Parazoarcus communis: one gene and its partner. The main gene of each other region encodes a partner of the protein of the gene in region 2 in a complex. Links are inferred from orthologs where the notes say so. Each region holds a gene or a part of one and is shown on either strand. Other genes may lie near its edges.

Region 1 (8,605 bases), 2.4 Mb from region 2 along the record:
GCTCGCGCTGCGCGGACTGCCGGGCGCGGTCGCCACCTCCACCCGGCGCAGCCGGGCACTGCCCAAGCTCGAAGGCGTCGGCATCCTGCACCGGCTGAAGGGCGTAATCGGCGGCGATGAAGTGCGTAACGGCAAACCGGCACCCGACATCTATCTGGCCGCGGCGGCCCTGCTTGAGACGCCGATAGCGCATTGCCTGGTCCTCGAGGACTCGAACACCGGCGTGCGCGGCGGACTGGCTTCAGGCGCCCAGGTGGTGATGGTGCCCGACCTTCTGTCCCCCGCAGAGGATGTACTGGCGCGTGGCATCACGGTGATGAACGACCTCCACGAAGTCGCCCGCCGCCTGGCCGACTGACCCCACCCGAAACCCGCCGCAGCCGTTCAACAGACAGGCAGCGGCACCCGGAGCCCTACTGATGATCGGACGCATCACCGGCACGCTGCTGGAAAAGAACCCACCCCAGATTCTGGTTGATGCCAACGGCGTCGGCTATGAAGTCGACGTGCCCATGAGCACCTTCTACAACCTGCCGGCGACAGGCGAGCGGGTCAGCCTGCACACCCACCTTGCGGTGCGCGAGGACGGTCACTTCCTGTACGGCTTTGCCACCGACGAAGAGCGCACCGCCTTCCGCCAGCTGCTGAAGATTTCCGGCATTGGCGCACGCATGGCGCTGGCGGTGCTGTCCGGTCTGTCGGTCAGCGATCTCGCCCAGGCGATCGCGCTGCAGGAGGCAGGCCGCCTGGTGAAGATTCCCGGCATCGGCAAGAAGACCGCCGAACGCCTGCTGCTCGAGTTGCGCGACAAGCTCGGCAAGGCCCTGCCCAACGCTGGCGGCATTCGCCTTGCCGCGGGCGTCGACGCCGCACCGGACGCGAAGAGCGATATTCTCAACGCGCTGCTGGCACTGGGCTACAACGAACGCGAGGCCCTTGGCGCCATGAAGGGGCTGGGCGAGGACATCGGTGTGTCGGACGGCATCCGAGCCGCACTCAAGCTGCTGTCGAAGGCATGAGCATTGCTCCGCACAGCCTGTCGCCAAGTCGCTAAACTCTCGCCATGATCGAAACTGACAAGCTGCGCTCGGCCGCACCCGAAAGGCTGATCTCCGCGGAGCCCACCGACCGCAAGGAAGACGCCATCGAGCGTGCCCTGCGCCCCAAGCGACTGGCCGAGTACGTCGGACAGGCGAAGATCCGCGAGCAGCTGGAGATCTTCATCGAAGCTGCGCGCAACCGCAAGGAGGCGCTCGACCACGTCCTGCTGTTCGGCCCGCCGGGTCTGGGCAAGACCACGCTGGCCCATATCGTCGCTGCCGAGATGGGCGTCAATATGCGGCAGACCTCCGGGCCCGTGCTGGAGCGCGCGGGTGACCTCGCCGCCCTGCTCACAAACCTCGAGCCGCACGACGTCCTCTTCATCGATGAAATTCACCGCCTGTCACCAGTGGTCGAGGAAATCCTCTATCCCGCGCTGGAAGACTTCCAGATCGACATCATGATCGGCGAAGGCCCGGCCGCACGCTCGGTCAAGCTCGACCTGCCGCCGTTCACGCTGGTGGGCGCAACCACCCGCGCGGGCATGCTCACCAACCCCTTGCGCGACCGCTTCGGCATCGTCTCCAGGCTCGAGTTCTACACGCCGGACGAACTTGCCTACATCGTCAGTCGCTCCGCACGGCTGCTCAACGTCAGCATCGACGACGCCGGTGCGCTCGAGATCGCCCGGCGCGCGCGCGGCACCCCCCGCATCGCCAACCGCCTGCTGCGCCGGGTGCGCGACTATGCCGAGGTGAAGTCCGGCGGCGACATCACCAGTGCGGTCGCAGACGCAGCGCTGGTGATGCTCGACGTCGACGTGCTCGGACTCGATCTGATGGACCGCAAGCTGCTGCTGGCAATGCTGGAAAAGTTCGGTGGCGGCCCGGTCGGCCTCGACAACATCGCCGCGGCGATCGGCGAATCCTCCGACACCATCGAAGACGTCATCGAGCCCTACCTGATCCAGCAGGGCTACCTGCAGCGTACCCCGCGCGGTCGCATGGCAACGCATTCGATCTGGCAGCATTTCGGCCTCAACGCCCCGCGCCTGCCGGGCAGCGACCTGTTCGGACAATAAGCGCCGAAATGGCAGCGGGCCTGCTTGTAATCGTATCCGCGATCGGGATCCTGCTCCTTCTGGCTCGCCCATCACGCAAACCGAAGGACCGCAGGAAACATGCTCGCGGGAGCCGTCTGACTGAAAAGGCGGCGAACAGCGCTTCTGCGCATGCGGCGCGGGACACGGACAGTGCCTGCGGCAGTGATGACTGCGACGGTGGCGACTGATGCGGACCTTCCAGGTGCTGATGCTCACGCTCTGTCTGGTTGGCGGCCTGCACCTGCTGCTGCAGGCACCGGAATTCTTTCTGCCCGACAGATGGGACCCGGCCTTCGGTCGCCAGTTCGACGCCACCGCCTCGAGAGTGCTCGGTGGCGGTCTGCTGGCGATGGCGGCGATGGCGCTGATCTTCCTGCGCCACCATTTCTACGCCGAGGTGCGACGCCTGCCCGGCGCCGCCATGCAAAAAATCTACTTCGGCCTCGTGCTCATGGCACTCGGCCTGATCACGCTGGCTTTCAACCTCGCCGACCTGGTGCCGAACCCGGATCGCGCCCCGTCGGCCAGCATCCAGCGCTGAGCGGAAGCACGCCTTCGCGGCCCCCGCCCGTGTGGGCAATCAGCCGATCTGAATCGCAAGTCCCTTGAGGTACTCGCCTTCGGGCACGGCCAGGCCGACCGGATGGTCGGGTGCAGCGGCCAGTCGATGCAGGATGCGAGCGTCGACGCCGGCATCACTTGCCGCACTGGCGACGATCTTCTGGAACATCTCCAGCCCGATGCCACCGGAGCAGGAATAGGTCATCAGGATGCCACCCGGCGCCAGCAGGCGGAAGCCGAACAGGTTGATGTCCTTGTATGCGCGCGAGGCACGTTCGGCGTGAGCCGCGGACGGCGCAAACTTGGGCGGATCGAGGATGATCAGGTCAAAACTGCGCTCTTCGGCACGCAAACCGCGCAGTGCCTCGAACACATCATCCTCGCTCCATTCGGCACGCGCGGCATCGAGTTGCGGGTTGAGCGCCAAATTGCGTGCGGCGGTGGCAAGTGCGGGGCCGGACGAATCGATCGACAGCACGCTGCTCGCCCCACCCGCCAGCGCCTGCAGGGAGAAGCCGCCGGTGTAGCAAAAGCAGTTCAGTACCCGCCGCCCATGGGCAAGATCGCCGGTGAGCTTGCGGTTGTCGCGCTGATCAAGATAAAAGCCGGTCTTGTGGCCACCGACCACATCGACCTCCATCCGCACGCCATTTTCGACGATCTGCAGCCCCTCGGCAGGCAGTTCGCCGAAGGCAATTCCGGCGCGCGGCTCCAGGCCTTCCAGCCTGCGCACGTCGGAATCCGAGCGTTCATAGACGGCGGCGCAGCCCGTCGCCTGCACCAGACCGGCCACGATGGCATCGCGCCACTTGTCGGAGCCGGCACTGGTGAGCTGCAGCACAACGACGGAACCGTAGCGATCCGCGATCACGCCCGGCAATCCATCGGATTCGCCGTGGATCAGCCGCTGACCGTCCTGCCCGCGCAACATGGGATGCGTCTCGCGCCGGGCGACGGATTCAGCGACCTTGCGCTTGAAAAAGGCGTGATCGATTGCCGCTTCGGCATCCAGTGACCACACCCGGGCACGGATCTGTGACTCGGGCGACCACGCTGCACGCGCCACCACCTTGCCGTCGGCAGCGACCACATCGACCGTGTCGCCCGGACGGGCGCGGCCTTCGAGATGATCGACAGAGCCGGCGAAAATCCAGGGATGACGACGAAGGACGGTGCGTTCCCTGCCGGGACGTAGATGAAGGCGAGCCATGGATGATGATCCAGCAAAAGGGCGCCAAGTTTAGCCCTTACCAGCCTCCTTGCGCCACCGCCCTGCCAGCACCCACCGTCAGTCGCCGAGCAGGCGCCGGGCGCGATCCGCGGTATCGATCAGATCCGGAAGCTCGCGTGAGCTCATCAGATGACCAAAGTGGTGCAAAGCGCCCGAGGACACATAGAGGTGGCCGTTCTTGCGCCGGGACACCCAGCCGAGCTCGACAAGCCGTGCCACCTTGCGGCGAACGGTCTCACGCGGGAGGCCGGTGGCCGCCGCAATCGAATAGGCATTACAGGGCTTGAGCGTGCACTCAGGCAAGCCTTCGCCGTCGACGGCGCCTGAACTTGGCGTGCCGATATTGTGCAATGCAATTTCGCCGAGCAGGATGGGCAGCATGATGTCGCGATCGAACTCTTCGAACCAGCGCTTCATGTTCCGGACTTCATGCTTTGCAAGCAGCAGGGCAACATCCCGGAGCATGCGCTGCTTTTTTATTTTCTCTGCGGGCGGAGCTTCGATTCCAGCATCCATGGAAGCCTCATCGGGGGCGAAAGGTTCAGATGTCATAAGCATCCTTGCTTGCGGCTCAGTGCCTTGTACGCACATCGCCGCTTATTATTTATTGTTGATTGATGCACGACAGCATAGCCGATCGCGAATGAGTATCAGCATTTATCGATACCCAAAATGGGGAACGCTACAGCCTATTCCTTCGCCTTCCGTGCCCGCGGATGAGCGGCATCATAGATCCTGGCGAGGTGCTGAAAATCAAGGTGCGTGTAGACCTGGGTGGTCCGGATGCTGGCGTGGCCGAGCAGTTCCTGAACCGCACGCAGGTCCCCGCTCGACTGCAGCACGTGGCTGGCGAAACTGTGACGCAGCATGTGCGGATGGACATGCACGCCCAGGCCCACCGTACCGGCTCTCAGGGTGAGCCTGCTGCGAATCGCCCCCGGGCTCATTCGTCCGCCCGTACGCGTCACGAACAGGGTCGGACTGCCGACCGGCACCTGCCCGCGCACCTCAAGCCACTGCCTGACCGCCTCGACCGCCTGGCTGCCGACCGGCACGCTGCGCGTCTTGCCGCGCTTGCCGCGCACCGTCACCATGCCGCCCTCAAGATCGCTCGCATCATCGAGTCCAAGCCCGGCGAGTTCGGACAGGCGCAGACCTGACGAGTAGAACAGTTCGAACATTGCCAGATCGCGAATCTCGAGCAGGCTGTCGGCCGGGGCGTCGAGCAAGGCCTTTGCCTGATCGGGAGACAGCACGCGCGGCAGTGTCGCCGGCGATTTTGGTGCACGAATACCGTCCACCGGATTGTGCTTGAGCCCATGGTGGCGGATCAGCCACCGATACAGGCCGCGCCAGGCCGACAGGCAGCGCGCAATCGAGCGCCCGCCCAGGCCTTCTGCATGCATGCGCCCCACGAAGCGGCGAATCTCGGCCGCGCTCAGGGCACCGGGGTCGCGCCCCTGTGCAAGGCTGTGCAAGCGCAGCAGATCCCGACGGTAGTTCTCCAGCGTCAGCGCGGCGGCACGGCGCTGGGTCGCAAGCCACCCCAGATAGCCTTCGACCCAGACCGGTGCCAGCGCTGCGGCAAGTGGCTCAGGCATGCGCTCAGCCGATCTCCCCGAGCAGCGCGGCGGCGGCAAGCTCACCGATCCGGCCGAGATACAGGGTGCCCATCTCGGGGTAGAAACGCTCGGGCTCTTCACTGCCCAGGGCCAGAAGACCGACCACCTGAGTCTGCCGACGCAGCGGCATGAGGGCTACGGAACGCACATGCGGTGCCGACTCGCCAAACCAGCTCAGCACTTCGATGTTGCTCGGCGCACCGCAATACGGGTGACGGAGGTCGCCCGCAAACAGGCGCACGCCTTCGCCAACGGGCGCGAAGTCCTCGTCGCTGCGAGCCAGCACGCTGTTCCAGATTCGCAGCGCGACATGAGGAATGGCGAAGTCCTGCTGCATACTGGAAAAAAGTTCGTGGCGGACGCCTTCGTAACCGTGCGCCTCGAGCAGCAACAGGGTCAGCCGATGCACTTTTTCGCTGATCTCGTCGTTCTCCTCGCCAAAGCGAATCAGTTCGGCAAGCTTGACCTCCAGCAGGCGGATCTTGTCGCGCAGGGCGTGAAGCTGCCGTTCCGCAAGCGAGATCGCCTGGCCTTCGTGCTGCGGGTGCGGCACGGTCAGTTCGGTGAACAGCTCGCCATGGTCGGACAGAAAATCAGGGTTGTCGCGCAGATAGCGTGCGACTTCATCGGCATTCATCGGCAATAGCTCCTGTCGGGCATCAAGCCCTGTTGCATGTCTCCAGACATCAGACGAGATTCATCTCGCCCTCAAAAACCGTTACTGCCGGGCCAGTCATCAGCACCGGCGTGCCTGGACCTTCCCAGGCAATCTCAAGCTCACCGCCACGGGTTTCCACCCGCACCGGCGAAACAACCAGTTCGCGCAGTATCGACGCCGCCACTGCGGCACATGCCCCGGTGCCGCAGGCCAGGGTTTCCCCGGATCCGCGCTCAAACACGCGCAAGCGAATGCGGTGCGCATCCACCACCTGCACGAAGCCTGCATTCACCCGCGCGGGAAAACGCGGGTGGTGCTCGATCAGCGGCCCCTGGGTTTCGACCGGGGCCGCATCGACGTTGGCCACGACCTGAACGGCGTGCGGGTTTCCCATCGATACGGCCGTGATCGCAAGCATGTCGCCGCCCACCTCGAGTGGCTGCACGATCGCGTCGGAGTCGGAGACGAAGGGGACCTCGGCAGAAGTGAGGACGGGCACACCCATATCGACCGTGACCAGCCCATCCTCGCGCAAACGCGGCGAAATGATGCCGGAGCGGGTCTCGACGCTGATGTCGGCCTTGTCGGTCAGTTTTTTGTCGTATACGAAGCGCACGAAGCAGCGTGCGCCGTTGCCGCATTGTTCGACTTCGCCGCCGTCGGCATTGAAAATGCGGTAGCGGAAATCGACAGCCGGCCGGCTCGGCGGCTCGACCACCAGGAGCTGGTCGCAACCGACGCCGAAATGGCGATCGGCGATCGCCCGGACGCGCTCGGGAGTGAGTTCAACCGGTTCACGGGTTGCGTCGATCACGACAAAGTCGTTGCCGAGGCCATGCATCTTGGTAAAGCGCAGTTTCATGGGAGTTCTGATCAATGCGGAAAGCGTGCCCGGATTCTCCTCCTGCACCCGGGTATCGTCCAGCACGCGTCATCGTGAGAGAATTCGGGACATGACCAATACGCCAGCGCCACGCCGCTCAGCTCTCCCGATTTCCGCATGGTTGCTCGGCCTGCCCGGCCTTGCCTGTCTGCTTGGCGGCCTGGTGCTGCTGGCGGGAGACTTCAGCGATGTGCATCCGGTGCTTGCCGAAAGCGGCACCGCAATTGCGCTCATCGTCTCTGCGATTGCCCTACTCGGCAGCGCCGCCTTTCCCGTGGTCCTGCGCCATCTCGCGGACGCCGACGCGCCTGCAGCAGATCAGTAGAGCTTGGCCTCGCCCACGGGGCGCGTCTTGAACCGCCTGTGCACCCAGTAGTACTGCTCCGGCATCGTGCGCACGACCGACTCGATCCACTCGTTCATGCGCAGCGTGTCGGCCTCGACATCCGCGCTCGGAAAGTCGGACCATGCCTCGCCGATCTCGACGACGTAGCCGGCGCCGCCGGGCAACATCTTCGTGACACAGGGCAGCACCGCTGCGCCGGCCACGCGGGCAAGCCGCGGCAGTCCGGTGATGGTAGCCGCCGGCACACCGAAAAAGGGGACAAAGATCGCATCGCGCCGACCGTAATCCATGTCCGGCAGGTAGTAGAACGGGCGCCCGGCCTTCATCGCCTTCACCGAGCTGCGCACGCCATCCTGCCGCGCGAGCAGCAGCTGATCGCCAAACCGGCTGCGGCCATGATAAAGCCAGCGATCGAGCACCGGATTCTTCTTCTGGCGCGCATAGACACTGACGATATCGAAGTCCATCGTCACCCGCGTCCCGCCCATGTCGAGTCCGACAAAATGGGGGGCAAGCAGGATGACCGGCGTCCCCGCCGCCTGCAGTGCCCGCACACGGTCGCCGCCCTCGATTCTGACGATGCGCTCGAGACGCTCGCGGCTGCCCCACCACAACAGGCCGCGCTCGAGCAGGCTGCGCCCCACTGTACGAAAATGACGACGCGAGAGCTGACGCCGCTGCCGCGCATCAAGTTCGGGAAAGCACAGCTTCAGATTGGTATCCACCACATGCCGGCGCGGCAAGGCAAACACATGAAGCAGCAGCCCCAGCGCCTCGCCCAGTCGCGCCAGCACCGCAAGCGGCAGCCAGTGCAGCAGCCAGAATACCGCCACGCCGAGACGGCTCATCACGCCTCGGAACCTGCTGCCGCTTCACGCCCTGTACGCGGCTTCTTGTAGCGGTTGTAGCCCCACATGTACTGGCCGGGGCACTTCAGGATGACGCGTTCGATCTCCCGGTTCATCGTTGCCACACGTGCGGGCAGATCCCCTTCGAGTGGCTCGACAGGCGCAGACAGCCTGAACACATAGCCCTCGCCGTGCGGCAAACGCTCGGCCCAGCAATAGATCACATGCACGCCCTTGACCTCTGCCAGGCGCGCCGCCAGCGTCATCGTCCACGCGGGTCGGCCAAAGAAATCCGCCCACGCACCTTCGCCGG
Region 2 (8,606 bases):
GATGTCGACCGACGAAATGGCCAAGGTCAGGGCGCGCGAGTCCGAGGGCAGCGGGCCGATACAGGATTTCCTGAGCGCGGCAGCAAAGCGTCACCGCGTGTGGCTGGTGGGTGGCACGCTGCCGCTGGTCGCGGAGGCCGACAACAAGGTGCGCAACAGCACGCTGGTGTTCGACGACCGCGGCGAACGACGCGCCCGCTACGACAAGATTCACCTGTTCGGTTTTCAGCGCGGTGCCGAGCGCTACGACGAGTCGGTTACCATTGAGCCGGGACAGACGGTGAGCACTTTCGACTCGCCTGTGGGCCGGACTGGGCTGTCGGTGTGTTACGACCTGCGTTTTCCGGAGCTGTTCCGGGCCATGGGGGTGGTGAATCTCATCATCCTGCCGGCGGCCTTCACTTACACGACGGGTCGTGCGCACTGGGAAGTCCTGCTGCGTGCCCGCGCGATCGAGAATCAGTGCTACGTCATGGCGCCCGCACAGGGCGGCGAGCACCCTGGTGGCAGGGTGACCTGGGGGCATACGATGATCGTCGATCCCTGGGGCGAAGTGATGAATGTGCTCGAAACCGGGCCCGGCGTGGTGACGGCGGATGTGGACTTTGAGCGTCTTGCCTCGCTGCGTGACAGCCTGCCGGCCCTGCGCCACCGCTGTCTCGGTTAACCTGCGGCCCTTGCCTGAGTGGCAGAATGATCGAATTCGCGCGAGCCGGGTCAAAGCGGTAGCGCCTAAACTGGATACATGATGAGCAAGAACCCCCTGAAAATTGCCGACAAATACCTGCTCTCGCCCTATGGGCTGGGAGAGGCCGAGCTGGAAAAGGTGTTCCGCAAGCTGATGCGGCATCAGATCGATTACGCCGACCTGTATTTTCAGTATCAGCGCTCCGAGGCCTGGAGTCTGGAGGAGGGCATCGTCAAGTCCGGCAGCTTCGACATCGAACAGGGCGTCGGTGTGCGTGCCATCAGTGGCGAGAAGACGGCCTTTGCCTATTCGGACGATATCTCGCTGGACGCGCTTGTCGGTGCCGCGACCGCAACCCGTGCGATCGCCGACGTCGGTGATCGGCGCAAGGCAGTGATCACGCCTTACAAGACGCGCAGCCGCCTGTATCGTGCGGATGATCCGCTCGATTCGCTCGACGACACCGCCAAGGTGAAGCTGCTGGAGCGGCTGGAGAGCTTTGCCCGCGCCGAAGATCCGCGCGTTACCCAGGTCATGGCACACATCGCCGGCTCCTGGGAGGTCGTGCTGGTGGCGCGCAACGATGGCCATATGGCCGCTGATGTGCGTCCGCTGGTGCGGGTGTCGATCACGGTGATCATGGAGTCCAACGGCCGGCGCGAGCAGGGCAGTGCCGGCGGCGGCGGACGTTACGATTACGGCTATTTCTGCGACGAACGCCTTCAGGACTACGCCAGGGCTGCAGTGCATCAGGCCAGTGTCAACATCGATGCCGACCCGGCGCCGGCCGGTACCATGCCGGTCGTGCTCGGCCCCGGCTGGCCGGGCATCCTGCTGCACGAGGCAATCGGTCACGGGCTGGAGGGCGACTTCAACCGCAAGGGCAGTTCGGCGTTTGCCGGACGCATCGGCCAGCAGGTTGCAGCACGTGGCGTCACGGTGGTCGATGACGGCACCATCCCGGATCGTCGCGGTTCCCTGAGCATCGACGACGAAGGCAATCCGACCGAAAACACCGTGCTGATCGAGGATGGCATTCTCACCGGCTACATGCAGGATACGATGAACGCCCGCCTGATGGGCATGGCGCCGACCGGCAACGGTCGTCGTGAGTCCTACGCCCACCTGCCGCTGCCGCGCATGACCAATACCTACATGCTCAATGGCGACAAGGACCCGGCCGAGATCATCAAGTCGGTCAAGAAGGGGCTGTACGCCGTGAATTTCGGCGGCGGACAGGTCGACATCACGTCGGGCAAGTTCGTGTTTTCGACCGCCGAAGCCTATCTGATCGAGAACGGCAAGGTGACGCGTCCGGTGAAGGGCGCAACCCTGATCGGCAACGGCCCCGATGTACTGACCCGTGTGAGCATGATCGGCAACGACATGGCACTCGATCCCGGTGTTGGTACCTGTGGCAAGGACGGCCAGAGCGTGCCAGTTGGCGTCGGTCAGCCCACCCTGCGTATTGACGGGCTCACCGTCGGCGGCACCGCCTGAGCGACGCTTAGCCCGGCGCGCCTGGCGCTGAGTGGCACTTGCTGCGAAAGCGCTCCGGGTCCAGCTCGTGGCGCTGTAGCAGGCGGTAGAACTCGGTGCGATTGCGCTCGGCCAGTCTGGCCGCGTCGGACACGTTGCCGCCGGTCAGGGACAGCAGCTGGGTCAGGTAGTCCCGTTCGAAGCGTGCTTTCGCTTCGGCATAGCTCAGGCGCGTGCACGAGCTTCCGTGCAGCGCGCGCTCAACCTGGGCGAGTGAAATCTGTGTGCCGGTACTGAGGGCGCACACCTGCTCGATCACGTTCTGCAACTCACGGATGTTTCCCGGCCAGTCGGCCAGGCACAAGGCCTGCAGTGCCCGCGCCGAGAATCCGCGCAGACGCTTGCTGTCGCGCCGGGCAATGTCCTCCAGGAAGTGTGTGGCGAGCAGGGGAATGTCCTCGCGCCGTTCATCGAGCGAGGGCAGATGGAGGCCGACGACCTTGATCCGGTAATAGAGATCCTCCCGAAAGCGTCCCTCTGCCCGCGCGCTGCGCAGGTCGCAATGCGTGGCTGACAGAATGCGCACGTCGACCGGCCGACTGTGCATGGCGCCGACGGCCCGCACTGATCGCTCCTGCAGCACCCGCAGCAACTTGGTCTGCAGCGTCAGCGGCATGTCTCCGATCTCATCGAGCAGCAAGGTGCCCCCATTGGCGGCTTCGAACAGACCTGGATGGGCGTTGATGGCGCCGCTGAATGCGCCGCGGACATGACCGAATAGTTCGGATTCGAGCAGATGCTCGGGAATGGCACTGCAGTTGATCGCGATGAAGGGGGCGGCTGCGCGCGGACTGGACTGGTGGATGAAGCGTGCCAGCAGCTCCTTGCCACTGCCACTCTCTCCCTGAATCAGCACGCTCGCATCGGTATTGGCAAGCATCCGCGCTTCATCCAGCAAAGTCTGCATGCGCTCGCTGCGGCTGATGATGGCCGGTCCGGCGCTGCTGCCGGTCACGCGTGTGGCCGGCTGCGGCAGATGCGCGCGACGGCTTGGGCGGTCGGAAGACGGTTGGAGGAGCATTGGGTGATGGTGTCGTCTATGCTTGAATGGTAAAGCGCAATGAACCGAGTGTAGGCGGGGCGAGCGGCTGCCTCCGGTAAGCAAGTGCAAGATGATGTTTCAATGCCGGGGCGTCGCCGTTTCACGACATCGGGAAGTGCATTTGCAGCAAGCCATTCGGCCTTTGGTGAAGTTTTCTGTCGCCTGATAGCGACACATTTCGATGTGTTGCCCGGGTGGTCGGAGCGGTTCCGCACGCCGCCAGTCTTCAGGTTATTGTCGTGTAAGGCTTTTTCCTGTCGGGTACGGTGCTTGCAATACGCTGCCTTGATGCTCCATTCCGGAGCGTCGCCTCAATCAGGAGATGCCATGTTCAACAAGCCCAGCATGTTCCCCAAATCATCCGAACCCGCTGTAGGTCGCAGTTCGAGGCCTGTCGGCAGTACTTCGCCGGCGCTCACGACGAGCACGACGTCTTCCGGCACGAGCACATCGCCGAGTACGGTGTCGCCTGCACCCGACAGTGTGTCGAAGCCTGTGGATCAGGGCGTAAACCGGGCCGATGGGGGCGCAAGCGCGGCGGAGGCGACGGGCAGTGGCAGCCGTTTGATCGTCGGTCCTGACGTCAAGCTCAAGGGCGCCGAGATTCTCGATTGCGATACGCTGGTGGTCGAGGGCCGCGTCGAGGCAACGATGGACAGCCGGGTGATCCGCATCGCCGAAGCGGGCGCCTTCAGTGGCAAGGTCGGAATCGACATCGCCGAGATTCATGGCGTGTTCGACGGTGAGCTGACCGCTCGCGAGCAGTTGTTCATTCATTCCACCGGCCGTGTCAGTGGCAAGATCCGCTATGGCCGGATCCTGATCGAAGAAGGCGGTGAAGTGTCGGGCGATGTTCAGCCGCTTGCAGCCGCAGCGAAATCCGAGCAGCGCCCGCAGGACAAGCCTTCAAGCTCGACCTCGAGTCCCGAGGTGAAGTCGCTGACGGCCGTGGCTGGCTGACTGCGCGCCGTCGGGCGCGGTACTCAGTTGGGCTTTACCGCGCCTTCGCCGGCCGCAAGGCGTGTGGGTGTCCACGACCAGTGGCGCTCCCAGGCCGTGCGCACCAGGTTGGGGTAGGTCGGTTTGCCCAGGCTGCCGTTGTACCGCCCCAGTGCGCGGTAGAGGTCGCCTTTCTCGATGTCGAGGTAGTGGCGAAGAATGGTGCAGCCGTAGCGCAGGTTCGTGCGCAGGTGGAACAGGTTGTCATCTTCGCGCCCGATGACCTTCAGCCAGAACGGCATGACCTGCATGAATCCTCTCGCACCTGCAGACGAGATCGCGTATTTGCGGAAGTTGCTTTCGACCTGAATCAGGCCGAGCACCATCTGCGGGTCGAGTCCCGCTCGCGTCGCCTCGTAATGAATCGAAGTGAGCAGCTCGGTGCGGTAGTTCTCGTCGGGGATGCGTTTTTCCAGCCTGCGCGACATGTCGCTCAGCCAGCGGGCGCGTTCGCCTGCGTCGCCGATCGGCAGGGTGGGCGGGGCGGCGTCACTGACCGCTTCATGCAGGGCTGCGCGCACGCTCGCCGCGAGCGGTTCGTACTGCTGCGCGCCTGCAAACGCCTGGCTCGCAGCAAGCGACAGCAGCACAGCCCCCAGCAGGCGGCGCGTGTTCCGGAACGGGCGGGGGGCTGTCATGAGCTAGGGGCTGGCCGGTTCAGGCGCGCAGCTGAGCGATGACGTGGGCGGCGATGTCTGCAGGCGCGAGCTTGTGTTGCTCGCCATCGCGGCGGGTCTGGTACTCGACCATGCCTTCCTTCAGCCCGCGGTCGCCGATCGTGACCCGGTGCGGAACACCGATCAGCTCCCAGTCTGCAAACATGACGCCCGGGCGCTCGTCGCGATCGTCGAGGATGACGTCGATGCCGGCATTCTTCAGCGTCTCGTAGAGCCTGGTCGCTTCGTCGCGCACGAGTTCGGACTTGCCCCAGCCGACGCCACAGATCACCACCTCGAACGGCGCGATTGCCGCCGGCCAGATGATTCCGCGCTCATCGTGGTTTTGCTCGATGGCAGCACCGACAATGCGGGTCACCCCGATGCCGTAGCAGCCCATCTCGAAGTGCTTCGGCTTGCCGTCGATATCGAGGAAGCTCGCATTCATGGCCTTCGAATACTTGTTGCCGAGATAGAACACATGGCCCACCTCGATGCCGCGCTGGATGGCGAGCACGCCCTTGCCATCGGGTGAGGGGTCGCCCTCGACCACGTTGCGGATGTCGGCAACGAAATCGGGCTCGGGCAGGTCGCGCCCCCAGTTGACGCCGGTGTAGTGGAAGTCTTCCTCGTTGGCACCGCAGATGAAGTCGGCCATGTTGGCAACGCTGCGGTCGGCAACAATGCGGACGGGCTTCCTGAGCCCGATCGGGCCCAGGTAGCCGGGCTTGCAGCCGAAGTGCTCGATGATTTCGGCCTCGGTCGCAAAGCGGAAATCGCTCCCCAGTCCTTCGATCTTGCCGGCCTTCACTTCGTTCAGCGAGTGGTCTCCGCGAACCAGCAGCAGCCACACGGTGGTCTTGACGACCTCGCCCTTGTCGTCGGTTTCATCGCTTGCCAGCACGAGCGACTTGACCGTCGTGTCGAGCCCAACCTGAAGGAGGTCGGCGACATCGGCGCAGGTCGCCTTGCCCGGGGTCGGTGTCTTCTCGAGTGCGCCCCGCGCTTCGCCGCGAACAGCCTGCAGGGCCAGCGCCTCGGCGAGTTCGATATTGGCTGCGTAGTCGGAGTCAGGGCAATAGACGATGGCGTCTTCGCCGGTATCGGCAATTACCTGGAATTCGTGCGAACGGTCACCGCCGATGGCACCGGTGTCGGCCGCAACGGCACGATACTCGAGGCCGATGCGGTCGAAGATGCGGCAGTACGTCGCGTACATGTTGTCGTAACTGCGGCCGGCTGCTTCCGCATCGCGGTCGAAGGAGTAGGCGTCCTTCATCACGAATTCGCGCCCACGCATCACGCCGAAGCGGGGACGGCGCTCGTCGCGGAACTTGGTCTGGATCTGGTAGAAGTTCTTCGGCAACTGACGATAGCTCTTCAGTTCCTGGCGGGCGATGTCGGTCACCACCTCTTCAGAAGTCGGCTGCATGGCGAAGTCACGATCGTGACGGTCCTTGAAGCGCAGCATTTCCGGGCCCATCTTGTCCCAGCGCCCTGTCTCCTGCCACAACTCGGCAGGCTGCACGATCGGCATCACCACTTCCATTGCCCCTGCGCGATCGAGTTCGTCGCGGATGATGGCCTCGACCTTGCGAATCGAACGCAGGCCCATCGGCATGTAGTTGTAGATGCCCGCGGCGACCTTGCGGATCATGCCTGCGCGCAGCATCAGCTTCTGGCTGACGACTTCGGCGTCTGAAGGGGCTTCCTTGAGGGTGAACAGATGAAACTGGCTGGCGCGCATGGGAATTTCGTCGGATTGTAGTGTCGAATCTGCGAATTCTAGCGTATGCCGGCACCGGGGTGCGGAGGTCCCGCCAAGTCGATTGCCGGGAACGACGGATGGGGCGTGCTTTCAAAGTGGTCGCAAGTGTGGAAAAATCCGTGTCAACTAAGCCAAATTGAAGGTTTGATCATGCTCGATCGTGAAGGCTATCGCCCGAACGTCGGCATCATCCTGGTCAACACGCGTAATGAGGTGTTTTGGGGTAAGCGCATTCGTGAGCACTCGTGGCAGTTCCCGCAAGGTGGCATCAAGCACGGCGAAACGCCGGAGCAGGCCATGTACCGGGAATTGTTCGAGGAGGTCGGTTTGCGCCCGGAGCACGTCAAGATCCTCGGCCGCACACGCGGCTGGTTGCGCTATGACGTTCCCAAGCACTGGATAAAGCGGGAATGGCGCAACACCTATCGTGGACAGAAACAGATCTGGTTTCTGTTGCGACTGGTTGGGCGTGATACGGATGTATGCCTGCGCGCCAGTACTCACCCGGAGTTCGATGCCTGGCGTTGGAATGACTTCTGGGTTCCGCTCGATGCTGTCATCGAGTTCAAGCGCCAAGTGTACCAACTGGCGCTGACGGAACTGTCCAGAGTGTTGTTTCGCGCCCGCTCTTTCGAACTGCCCGATGCCTACCGGCTTGACGAAGGGCCTTCCGCCTGAGACGGGGGGCGTTCGTTCATCTTGCAGATATGGGGCCACTGGCCTCGTATCGGGAGCTATTGTCTTGAATCTCCGTAATGTGCGTCGCATGCTGTTCGGGCTGGTGGCGCCCGCGCTGTTATCTGCGCTGGCCTCGTCTAACGTGTTTGCGCAGGAGTCGTTCGAAGACCGCGTCGCCAACTGGAAGGAAGGTGATGTGGCCATGCCGGCTGCGCCTGCCGAAGCCAGCCTGCATGAGTTCTTTGTAAGTGCGTCGTCGCCGAACCGTTTCATGTTCGACCGCGACACGCTCACCGTCGGTGCCGATCAGGTCGTGCGCTATGTGCTGGTGATTCGCACCCCGGGTGGTGCCGAGAATGTCACGTTCGAGGGGATCCGCTGTAATACGAACGAGCGCCGGATTTATGCCAGCCGCAGCAGTCGCGGTGAGTGGGTGCCGGTCAAGGGCAGCGAATGGGCTCCGATCCTCGACAATACCTACAACCGTCCTCGTGCCGCGCTGGCCTACGAACTGTTCTGCGACGGACCGGCCCCCCGCGAAGTGTCGATGAAGTGCTGCGCCGCCTGAAATCCGGCTACGGGACGGTGGCGAGTCCGATGCAGGGAGGCAGGTAATGCTCGATCAGGCCATCATTCATTTCGACAAGGCGCTGCGGACGGTCTTCGCGCCGGCAATGACCGTCAGGCCGGTGCCGGGCAATGATCTGCCCGATGCGCCGCTTGACGAAGACGAGAAGCGTCATGCTGCCGCGCTGATGCGCGTCAATCACTGTGGGGAGATCTGTGCGCAGGCTCTTTACCAGGGGCAGGCACTGATGTCCAAGGACGAGTCGATCCGAAAGGCGCTTGAACAGGCGTCTCAGGAAGAGACCGAGCACCTTGCCTGGACTGAGCAGCGTATCGCCGAACTCGGCGGACGCAAGAGTCTGCTCAACCCCCTTTGGTATGGCAGCTCGCTTGCTGTCGGCATGCTGGCGGGTCGCTTTGGCGATCGCTGGAATCTCGGCTTCCTGGCGGAGACCGAGCGCCAGGTCGAGTCGCACCTCCATGGGCATCTGGAGCGCCTTCCCACTGAAGATCGCAAATCACGCGCGATTGTCGAGCAGATGAAGGCGGATGAGATCAGTCACGCCAATACAGCGGTCCGGCTCGGCGCCAACGAGCTTCCAGCGCCCGTCAAGGGCTTGATGAAGCTGTTTTCGCGGGTGATGACCGAAACGGTCTACCGCGTTTGAG

Evidence for each region.
Region 1: the proteins of CEW87_RS00605 (region 2) and dapF are in contact, whole or in part, in a solved structure (PDB 5YGU), measured with the Escherichia coli proteins. The link is inferred for Parazoarcus communis from one-to-one orthologs.

What each region holds. Positions count from the first base shown.
Region 1 is NZ_CP022188.1:2,524,255-2,532,859, reverse strand. Bases 5,161-8,005 are described here. They hold dapF (diaminopimelate epimerase), read right to left. Parts: upstream 7,078-8,005; coding sequence 6,244-7,077; downstream 5,161-6,243. Other genes in these bases: CEW87_RS11535 (lysophospholipid acyltransferase family protein), read right to left, coding at 7,417-8,005; CEW87_RS11540 (hypothetical protein), read left to right, coding at 7,169-7,423; CEW87_RS11550 (DUF484 family protein), read right to left, coding at 5,541-6,194; CEW87_RS11555 (tyrosine recombinase XerC), read right to left, coding at 5,161-5,536. Also shown: CEW87_RS11585 (HAD family hydrolase), read left to right, coding at 1-358; Holliday junction branch migration protein RuvA, read left to right, coding at 420-1,019; Holliday junction branch migration DNA helicase RuvB, read left to right, coding at 1,064-2,122; CEW87_RS11570 (hypothetical protein), read left to right, coding at 2,331-2,684; CEW87_RS11565 (class I SAM-dependent rRNA methyltransferase), read right to left, coding at 2,724-3,914; CEW87_RS11560 (helix-turn-helix domain-containing protein), read right to left, coding at 3,993-4,400; more of CEW87_RS11555, read right to left, coding at 4,625-5,160; more of CEW87_RS11535, read right to left, coding at 8,006-8,292; CEW87_RS11530 (lysophospholipid acyltransferase family protein), read right to left, coding at 8,292-8,605. UniProt on the Escherichia coli protein: Involved in the succinylase branch of the L-lysine biosynthesis and in the biosynthesis of the pentapeptide incorporated in the peptidoglycan moiety. Catalyzes the stereoinversion of LL-2,6-diaminopimelate (L,L-DAP) to meso-diaminopimelate (meso-DAP).
Region 2 is NZ_CP022188.1:132,984-141,589, reverse strand. Bases 5,761-8,606 are described here. They hold CEW87_RS00605 (RNA pyrophosphohydrolase), read left to right. Parts: upstream 5,761-6,842; coding sequence 6,843-7,370; downstream 7,371-8,606. Other genes in these bases: coq7 (2-polyprenyl-3-methyl-6-methoxy-1,4-benzoquinone monooxygenase), read left to right, coding at 7,985-8,605; CEW87_RS00600 (CNP1-like family protein), read left to right, coding at 7,435-7,938; CEW87_RS00610 (proline--tRNA ligase), read right to left, coding at 5,761-6,671. In the rest of the region: CEW87_RS00635 (carbon-nitrogen hydrolase family protein), read left to right, coding at 1-667; metalloprotease TldD, read left to right, coding at 746-2,188; CEW87_RS00620 (bactofilin family protein), read left to right, coding at 3,597-4,229; CEW87_RS00615 (lytic transglycosylase domain-containing protein), read right to left, coding at 4,253-4,906; more of CEW87_RS00610, read right to left, coding at 4,926-5,760. UniProt on the Escherichia coli protein: Master regulator of 5'-end-dependent mRNA decay.